Regions from separate parts of the Pantoea agglomerans genome, predicted to be linked through region 1. Evidence: predicted binding sites of a transcription regulator. Region 1 holds the regulator's gene; each other region holds the start of a gene.

Region 1 (3,279 bases):
GTGGTGCGCTCGATGGAGGATTACATCAACTTCATTACGCCGCAGTTTTCACGCACCCATATTAACTTCCAGCGCGTGCCGACCGTTGATACTTCAAACCCGTTTGCCGCGCGCGAAATTCCGTCGCTGGATGAGAGCTTCGTGGTTATTCACTTTCGCGGGCTGGAGAATATCGACTTCCCCTATCTGCTGGCGATGCTGCAGGGCTCGTTTATTTCGCATATGAATACGCTGGTGGTGCCGGGCGGCAAGATGGGTCTGGCGATGGAGCTGATTATGGCGCCGCTGGTGCAGCGGCTGATGGAAGGCAAGCAGATCGCCTGACCAGGTCTGGCGCGGTCGCGGGTAGCAAGGCCCGATCGCAAAGACGCAAAAAACGGCCTCCCTGCCAGCTCGGCCCGCGCGTATACGCCCCTCATCCTTGAGGGGCGCCCGTAAACGGGCCAACGCGTTGCGTTGTTCAAAAACGCTCCCGGCGTTTTTGTCCATGGCGCGGGACGCTTTGCTCTTCGGCCCTTGCCACCCGCTCCTTACGTACAGTGCGCTTTTTTACAGCGCGACCACTTCATAGCTATGGGTAATCTCAACGCCCTTGCCCAGCATCAACGCCACCGAACAATATTTTTCCGCCGAGAGATCTACCGCGCGCGCCACGGCTTTATCGCTCAGCGCCTTGCCGGTCACCACAAAATGCAGATTGATATGGGTAAACAGGCGCGGCGCCTCTTCACGACGCTCCGAGGTCAGTTTCACCTCACAGTCCACTACCTCGTTGCGGCCCTTCTGCAATATGGAAACCACATCGATGGCGCTACAGCCGCCCGTCGCCATCAGCACCATTTCCATTGGACTTGGCGCTTTATCGCCGGAGTTACCGTCCATCAGGATCTGATGCCCTGACGCCGACTCGCCGAGAAAGGTTAATCCTTCGATCCACTTCACTCTTGCCTGCATGTTTCCACCTCAAGAATAGCCCTTTTGCCGCCAGAGTACGCGTTCACCTGGCAAACAGCAATCCAGAGTAATCCCCCCTTTGCTGAAGCGAGACAACAGAAGACAGTCGGCAAAAGCTGTGCTACAAACAGTGCTGAAAATAGTTCGTTCTGTTAAGGACGAAGACGGGACACATCAAGCGCCTGGCGCAAAATAAGGCCCGAATAATCTCCTTTAGGGGAAACGCTTAAAGCTTTCATCGCCTTGCAGGGACAAGTTCCCCCCGCGTTTTGGGCACGATTACAACAGAGGATAATAGCGAATGGTTCTCGGCAAACCGCAAACAGACCCTACACTCGAATGGTTCCTGTCCCATTGCCATATTCACAAATATCCATCCAAAAGTACGCTGATTCATCAGGGTGAGAAGGCTGAAACCCTCTACTACATCGTGAAAGGTTCCCTTGCGGTGCTGATCAAAGATGAAGAGGGCAAAGAGATGATCCTCTCTTACCTGAATCAGGGTGATTTTATCGGCGAGCTTGGCCTGTTTGAAGAAGGCCAGGAGCGTAGCGCCTGGGTACGCGCGAAAACCGCGTGCGAAGTAGCGGAAATTTCCTACAAGAAATTCCGTCAGCTTATTCAGGTGAACCCGGATATTTTAATGCGTCTCTCTTCGCAGATGGCGCGCCGTCTGCAGGTTACCTCGGAAAAAGTGGGCAATTTAGCTTTCCTCGACGTGACCGGACGTATTGCACAAACCCTGCTTAACCTGGCGAAGCAGCCAGACGCCATGACGCATCCCGACGGCATGCAAATCAAAATTACTCGTCAGGAAATTGGCCAAATCGTTGGTTGCTCACGCGAAACCGTGGGCCGCATTTTGAAAATGTTGGAAGACCAGAACCTGATTTCCGCACACGGCAAAACCATTGTCGTTTACGGCACCCGCTGATTTCCTCTCACTCACGGCGTGATGTTACCGTCACGCCGTTACTGCCTGTAGTGAAGTGATGTGGCGTCGAATCATCTATCACCCCGAAGTTAACTATGCCCTGCGGCAGACGCTGGTGCTCTGCATTCCGGTGGCGCTCGGCTGGCTGTTCGGCGATCTGCAAAAAGGCCTGCTCTTCTCTCTTGTGCCCGCCTGCTGCAACGTTGCGGGTCTGGATACGCCCCATAAGCGCTTCTTTAAGCGTCTGATCGTTGGCGGCTCGCTGTTCGCCCTCGGCAGCTTTCTGATCCAGCTGTTAACCCTGAAAGGCGTGCCGCTGCCTGTCGTGCTCTTTGCGCTGCCGCTGCTGCTGGGCGTCACCGGCGAAATCAGCCCGCTTCACGGCCGCCTGCTCTCCGGCACGCTGGTGGCGGCTATCTTTACCCTGAGCCTGATTGGCCGCATGCCGATCTACGTGCCCCCGCTGCTCTATATCGGCGGCACGCTCTGGTACGGGCTCTTTAACTGGTTCTGGTTCTGGCTGTGGAAAGAGCAGCCGATGCGCGAAACCCTGAGCCTGATCTACCGCGAACTGGCGGACTACTGCGACGCGAAATATACCCTGCTGACCCAGCTCACCGATCCGGAAAAAGCGCTGCCCCCGCTGCTGGCGCGCCAGCAGAAAGCGGTCGATCTGATCAACACCTGCTATCAGCAGATGCATATGCTCTCCGCCAGCCGCGACAACAGCCATAAGCGGCTGACGCGCGCGTTTCAGGTGGCGCTCGACCTGCAGGAGCATATCTCCGTCAGCCTGCACCAGCCGGAAGAGGTGCAGAAGCTGGTGGAGCGCAGCCATGCGGAAGCGGTGATCCGCTGGAACGCCAAAATTATCTCGGCGCGGCTGCGCGCCCTGGCCGACGCCATCCTTTATCACCAGCTGCCGAGCCGTTTCGATATGGAGAAGCCGCTCGGCGCGCTGGAGAAGATCGCCCGTCAGCACCCCGATAATCCGGTAGGCCACTTCTGCTACTACCACTTCAGCCGCATCGCGCGCGTGCTGCGCACGCAAAAGCCGCTCTATCAGCGCGACCTGATGACCGACCGCCAGCGCCGCCTGCCGCTGCTGCCCGCGCTGCGCAGCTATCTGTCGCTGAAGTCCGCCGCGCTGCGCACCGCCGCGCGCTTCGCCGTGATGCTGATGTTCGGCAGCGCGCTGGCGATGCTGTTCGATATTCCCAAGCCCTACTGGATCCTGATGACCATTATGTTTGTCAGCCAGAACGGCTACAGCGCCACGCGGGTGCGCATCCAGCACCGGGCGCTGGGCACCTTCGCCGGCCTGGTAATCGCCGCCGCCTCGCTGCGCTTCGCGGTGCCGGAATCGCTGGTGCTGCTGTTTATGCTGGCGG
Region 2 (3,279 bases), 1.1 Mb from region 1:
TAACCTTCAGCTTATCGGTATAAAGCACCATCGCGTAATCTTTGGTGTCGGTCAGATGCGCCAGCAGCTCAGTATGGCCAGGATAGAGATGGCCCGCCGAGTGCAGCGCCTCTTTATTCAGCGGCGCGGTGGCGATAGCCTGAACCTCGCCCGCCAGCGCCAGCTCGGTGGCGCGCTTCACGCAGCGCCAGGCGAGATCGCCCGCCTGCTTCTGCACCACGCCCGGCTTCAGCGCATCGGGATCGGCCAGCGGCTCGTCGATAACGTTAATAATGCCTGGCGCGAAGTGCGCCTCTTTTACGCTATCCAGCACGCGCAGCTCGACCTGCGGCGTAATGTTCAGAGCAAGGATGCGGCGCAGCGTCGCCGCGCATCCCACCACCACCGCCGGCGCGCCGTTAAGATCGCCTTCCGCCAGCGCTTTGATGATGATCTCCGGGCTAATGCCCGCCGGATCGCCCATGGTCACCGCAATAATTTTACTCACTCGACTTCTCCTCAATAAAACGAATGGCTGCTACCAGGGTGTTTTCGTCGCCAAAACCGCCCGCTTTGGTCATCACCGGCAGGGTAAATTCACTGTTAAGCAGGACGCCGTGCGGCACGCAGTCCGCCACGATGCCCTGAATCTGAAAGCCGCTGGCGCCCAGCGCCTGCGCAACCGCAATCGCTACGTCGCCACCAGAGAGATAAAGCGCTGCGGGCCGCTGCGCGCGACAGAGCATCAGGGTCAGTTCGCCCAGAAACTGGCAAATCGCTTCGCCCAGCTGCTGGCGCGTTATCTGCTGCTGCCGACACAGCGCCTCGATCTCATGACGCTGCCCGGCGTGCTGGCAGGTGCGAAGCACCGTATGGCGACCGGCGCGCAGCGCAGCGAGAGCCTGCTCCGCCCAGCGCGCGCCGTCCGGCCAGCGAGGGCGTTCAAACAGCTGACGGATATCGATATCCACCAGCGTGATATCTCGCTGCGCCGCCAGCCGGGCGATCTGCTGCTGCGCGCTGGCGCTCATCGAGCCGATAACGGCCAGCACCGGCGCAGTGGCGCGTACCGCCAGCTGCGCGCCGAGCGCGTCGCTCAGTCCGGCGGCGCCCACCAGCAGCGGCGTTTCGTCAAGCTGCGCGGCGGCGGCCAGGATAAGCGCAATATCGCTCTCGCTTTCCGCATCGATCACCACTGCGCCCTGCTGCTCCGCCAGCAGCGCGGCAAAGCGATCGCTGCGCAGCGCGGCGAGATCGATCTCCCTGCCCGCGATCCCAAGCTGCGTTAACACCCGCGCGCTGATCACCGGCGTTTTTGGATCGCTGGCGTATTCGGTCTCGGTCAGCGGCACGCCGTTGACCTGCACCTCGCCGCGGCGCGTCACCCGTCCCAGCCGCGGCACGGCGGGGACGATTAGCGCCCGCTGCTTGCCGCTGGCAGCCAGCGCGGCGCGCACTTCGGCGCCGATATTGCCGCGCAGCGTGGAATCGATCTTTTTAAACAGCCAGCCCTGCGCAATAAAATCCTGATGCCGCCGCACCACGGCTTCGGTACGCGCCGCCGCCTCTGCGGCGCTGACGGCGCGGCTGTCGGTGCTGATCACCCAGACGTCAGCGGCGGCGACATCCAGCGGCGCTTCGCTGCTGAACAGGACGTGCACGCGAGCGCCCGCCTTTGCCAGCCCGCTGCCGGCGTCGTTAGCGCCGGTAAAGTCATCGGCAATAACCAACACCGGCGTTTTCCATGACTTCTGCGTCATCTTCTCTCCCGTTGAGCTGCATGCTGCTACCGAATGATTATATTCAATCACGGTTGATTATATGTGAGCAAGATCAAATTAATCAAAATCGATATGCTCTATAAACTTAACCACAGCAAGTGACAGATATCGCACCCGTTTGACCAAATTTAATCATTCGCTCAGGCTTCGCAGTAATAAGGGTATAAAATGAATATCAACAGCACGGTAATTAGCGGCTTTCAGGCGCTGAACGACATTAGCTATCTGCTGAAAGGAAAAGCCAGCGCGCTGCTGGTGACGGACAAGAATATTGAAACCATCCCGGCGGTGCAGGCGCTTATCGCCCAGCTGAAACAGCATATTGTTCGCGTCAGCGTGATTAACAGCGTACCGCCGGAACCGAGCCAGCATGATGTCGCCGCGGTGCTGGCGGCGCTGCCCACGCGCGATGTGGATCTGGTTATCGGCGTCGGCGGCGGCAGCGTGCTCGATGTCGCCAAGCTGCTTTCGGTGCTGTGCGTCAGTAATGCCCCGTCGCTGGAGGCGCTGCTGGCGGGCGAAAAGCCGACCGCGCGCACCACCTCGCTGCTGATCCCCACTACCGCCGGCACCGGCTCGGAAGCGACGCCTAATGCGATCCTCGCTATTCCCGAACGTGAAACCAAAGTCGGCATTATCTCGCCGGTGATGCTGCCCGACTTCGTGGCGCTGGTGCCGGAGCTGACCACCAGCATGCCGCCGCATATCGCCTCTTCCACCGGCATCGATGCGCTTTGTCATTTGATTGAATGCTTTACCGCCACGGTGTCCAATCCGGTAAGCGACAACTACGCGCTGATCGGCCTGAAGAAGCTGTTCGCCAGCCTCGAAACTGCCGTTGCCGAGCCGCACAACCTGCAGGCGCGGCTTGATATGCTGTGGGCCTCTTATTACGGCGGCGCGGCGATCGCCCATGCGGGCACGCATCTGGTGCACGCCATGTCCTATCCGCTGGGCGGCAAATATCATCTGCCGCACGGCGTCGCCAACGCCATCTTGCTGGCACCCTGCATGGCCTTTGTACGACCGGCAGCGGTAGACAAATTCGCGCAGGCTTACGATCTGCTGCCGGATGCGGATACCTCGCTGGATAACGAGAGAAAATCGCACGCGCTGGTGGCCTGGTTCACCGCGCTGGTTAAACGACTGAAGCTGCCAGCCAGCCTGGAAGAGCTTGGCATCGGCCCGGATCACCTGCCCTATTTAGTGGAAGCGGCGCTCGACGTGCAACGTCTGATGAAGAACGTACCCGCTGCCGTCAGCGCGAATGACGTCCGTGACGTCTACCTGACGCTGTTCCCTTCACATCAGGAATAAAGAGGATTATATGAGTCAGAAAATTACCGGCGTATTGACCGCTATCGTGACCTGCTTCGATTCGGAAGGTGCTTATAACCCCGCCGCCCAGCGCGAGCAGGTAAAACGCCAGCTGGCCGCAGGCAACGGTATCTTCTGCGGCGGCACCAACGGCGAGTTCCTTGTGCTGAACGAGCAGGAGAAGCTCGCCGTCACCGAGACC
Region 3 (3,279 bases), 240 kb from region 1:
CTCACCGCGTGCGGCGACAAAGAGGGCGATCAGCGCAAGGCCTTTATCGACTTTCTGCAAAACACCGTTATGCGCAGCGGCGAACATCTGCCAAGCCTGAGCGAAAGCCAGAAGCAGAATTTTGGCAAGTACGCGGGCGACTACGCCATTCTTTACGGCTTTTCCCAGCAGGTGAATAAGGCGATTGATCAGGGCATGCGTCCGGTGGTTGATGAGCTGTCGGCGATCCACGTACCGCAGGACTACCTGACGCGCCGCGACGCGCTGCGTCAGGCGAACGGCGCGCTGGTGATTGTCACGCAGCAGCTGGAGAGCGCCAAAATGCAGGCGGACAGCAGCAAGGCCTCGCTTAAGCAGGAAGAGGATCTGAAGAAGGTCTACGACGCCGCTTACGATAAAGTGGTTACGCAGCCAGCTAACCAGCTGGTGCCGCTGCTGCCGAAGCTGCAGGCGCTGAGCCAGGGCGCGGCGCAGGCGGGCGACTTTCTGCAGCAGCAGGGGCCGCGCGTGAGCTTTAACAATAGCGCCGTTCAGTTCCCGACGCCCGATCAGGTCACGCAGTATAACGCGCTGATGAGCACCATCTCCGCCAACGCGCAGGCGTTGACTCAGGCGCAGACCGCCGTGCAGAACGGCCTGCAGTAAAGCCTCCTCCGGGACAAGTTTGCCGCTTGTCCCGGCCTCCCCGCATTACCGCTTTTCACTTTATTGTCCGCCCGACAAACGCGCCGCCAGTAGTGTGATCTGGCGCATTTTCAATCAAAAATAGTTTGTGAACTTCGTCACATATATGAAACAAACCGAGATGATCTAAATGTGATTTTAGTCACATATATCCCGGTTTTGTGGCGAAAAAATCGTCTTTGCCGGTTTTTTAAGCCGATGTTATGTGATCTAAATCACCAAAAAAGCCCCTGCCACCACTGTAGTTAAGTGATCTTGATCACACTTAGGCCGCCCGCTACGCAGCGTCATATTCGCGTGTTAGAGTCCGCCTGCATACAGTAATAGCGACGGCTCGACGCCGTGCTGGCTTAACAAAAACAAACGCGCTCTCTTATTGCAGCGCGTCTCGATAAGGGGTGGCTTTATGTCCTCATCAGTCAAGGTCAAGGTTCAAAGCTTTGGTCGCTTTCTGAGTAATATGGTGATGCCTAACATCGGGGCGTTTATCGCCTGGGGTATCATTACCGCGCTGTTTATCCCGACCGGGTGGATCCCTAACGCGACGCTGGCGAAGCTGGTCGGTCCGATGATCACCTACCTGCTGCCGCTGCTGATCGGTTTCACCGGTGGCCGTCTGGTTGGCGGCGATCGCGGCGGCGTAGTTGGCGCTATTACCACTATGGGCGTGATCGTCGGCGCCGATATGCCGATGTTCCTCGGCGCCATGATTGCCGGTCCGCTGGGCGGCTGGGCGATCAAATCTTTTGACCGCGCCGTTGACGGTAAAATCAAAAGCGGCTTCGAAATGCTGGTCAACAACTTTTCTGCCGGCATTATCGGTATGTTGCTGGCGCTGCTGGCGTTTCTCGCCATCGGGCCGCTGGTAGAGGGGCTGTCCCATATTCTCGCCGCAGGCGTCAACCTGATGGTGCAGAACAACCTGCTGCCGCTGACCTCCATCTTTGTTGAACCGGCGAAAATACTGTTCCTTAATAACGCCATCAACCACGGCATCTTCTCACCGCTGGGCATCCAGCAGGCAAGCGAAGCGGGCAAATCGATCTTCTTCCTGATTGAGGCGAACCCTGGTCCGGGTATGGGCGTACTGGTCGCCTATATGATGTTTGGCCGCGGCAGCGCCAGGCAGTCCGCGGGCGGCGCGGCGATCATCCACTTCCTCGGCGGCATCCACGAAATCTACTTCCCGTACGTGCTGATGGCACCGCGTCTGCTGCTGGCAGTGATTCTGGGCGGCATGACCGGCGTCTTCACCCTGACGCTGCTCAATGGTGGTCTGGTCTCTCCCGCCTCGCCGGGCTCTATCCTGGCGGTGCTGGCGATGACGCCGAAAGGCGCCTACTTCGCCAATATCGCGGCGATCGTGGCGGCTTTTGCGGTCTCCTTCGTGGTCTCTTCCATCCTGCTGAAAACCAGCAAAGCCAAAGAAGAGGACGATATCGAAGCGGCGACCAAACGCATGCATGATATGAAAGCTCAGTCGAAAGGCCAGGCTGTGGCGGGCGCGCCGGTGGTTGCCGACGCCAGCAGCGTTGACGTCAGCCACGTGCGCAAAATCATCGTCGCCTGCGACGCCGGTATGGGTTCAAGCGCAATGGGCGCGGGCGTGCTGCGTAAGAAAGTGCAGGATGCGGGACTCACTAACGTTTCCGTTACCAACAGCGCGATTAACTCGCTGCCGGGCGACGTCGATCTGGTGATCACCCACCGCGACCTCACCGAGCGCGCGATGCGTCAGGCACCGCAGGCGCAGCATATTTCGCTGAATAACTTCCTCGACAGCGCGCTCTACACCAACCTGACCGATCGCCTGGTGGCGGCGAACCGCAGCGAAGCGCACCGCGAAGTGGTACAGACCGCGCTGGCGGACAGCTACGACACCAGCAACCCCCATCTGTTTAAGCTGGGTGCGAACAACGTCTTCCTCGGCCTGAGCGCCAGCAATAAAGAGCAGGCGATCCGCTTCGCCGGCGAACAGCTGGTGAAGGGCGGCTACGTGCAGCCGGAATATGTCGAAGCGATGCTGGCGCGCGAAAAACTCACCCCCACCTATCTGGGCGAGTCCATTGCGGTGCCGCACGGCACGGTGGAAGCGAAAGATCGCGTATTGAAAACCGGCGTGGTGTTCTGTCAGTATCCGCAGGGCGTGCTGTTCGGCGACGATGCGGATGACGTGGCCCGCCTGGTTATCGGTATCGCGGCGCGCAACAACGAGCACATCCAGGTGATCACCAGCCTGACCAACGCGCTGGACGACGAAAGCGTGATTGAGAAGCTGGCGCACACCACCAGCGTGCAGGAAGTGCTGGATCTGCTGTCAGGCAGCCCGGCGGCCGCCTAAACGTCCTGCGTGATTTCCCTGGGGCGGGTAAGCCCGTCCCGATTTCCGGGGCGGGCGTGCCCGCCCCATCGTCATTTGATATGGGTCAATATTATGAAAGCGTTACATTTTGGAGCAGGTAACATCGGTCGCGGCTTTATTGGCAAGCTGCTGGCGGATGCAGGCATTGAACTGGTGTTTGCCGATGTTAACCAGGTGGTGCTGGATGCACTGAACGCGCGTCATGAATATCCAGTACATGTGGTTGGCGAGCA

What was found. Region 1 encodes CRP, which controls carbon source genes, mostly activating them, when cyclic AMP is high. Its sites were predicted from a motif close to ATGTGANNNNNNTCACAT; they were not measured.
Region 2: a site for CRP is predicted at 1,801-1,818, ahead of LB453_RS18625 (iron-containing alcohol dehydrogenase). Genes of this name have one in related genera too.
Region 3: a site for CRP is predicted at 932-949, ahead of LB453_RS02710 (PTS mannitol transporter subunit IICBA). Genes of this name have one in related genera too.

The regions. Positions count from the first base shown of each region.
Region 1 covers NZ_CP083809.1:302,202-305,480, reverse strand. The annotation lists gene LB453_RS03825 (phosphoribulokinase) at 1-324, shown strand, start outside; gene LB453_RS03820 (OsmC family protein) at 550-954, opposite strand; gene crp (cAMP-activated global transcriptional regulator CRP) at 1,256-1,888, shown strand; gene LB453_RS03810 (YccS/YhfK family putative transporter) at 1,947-3,279, shown strand, end outside.
Region 2 covers NZ_CP083809.1:3,317,200-3,320,478, forward strand. The annotation lists gene LB453_RS18615 (D-threonate 4-phosphate dehydrogenase) at 1-487, opposite strand, end outside; gene dtnK (D-threonate kinase) at 480-1,739, opposite strand; gene LB453_RS18625 (iron-containing alcohol dehydrogenase) at 1,929-3,077, shown strand; gene LB453_RS18630 (dihydrodipicolinate synthase family protein) at 3,088-3,279, shown strand, end outside.
Region 3 covers NZ_CP083809.1:58,505-61,783, reverse strand. The annotation lists gene LB453_RS02715 (DUF3053 domain-containing protein) at 1-645, shown strand, start outside; gene LB453_RS02710 (PTS mannitol transporter subunit IICBA) at 1,091-3,025, shown strand; gene mtlD (mannitol-1-phosphate 5-dehydrogenase) at 3,119-3,279, shown strand, end outside.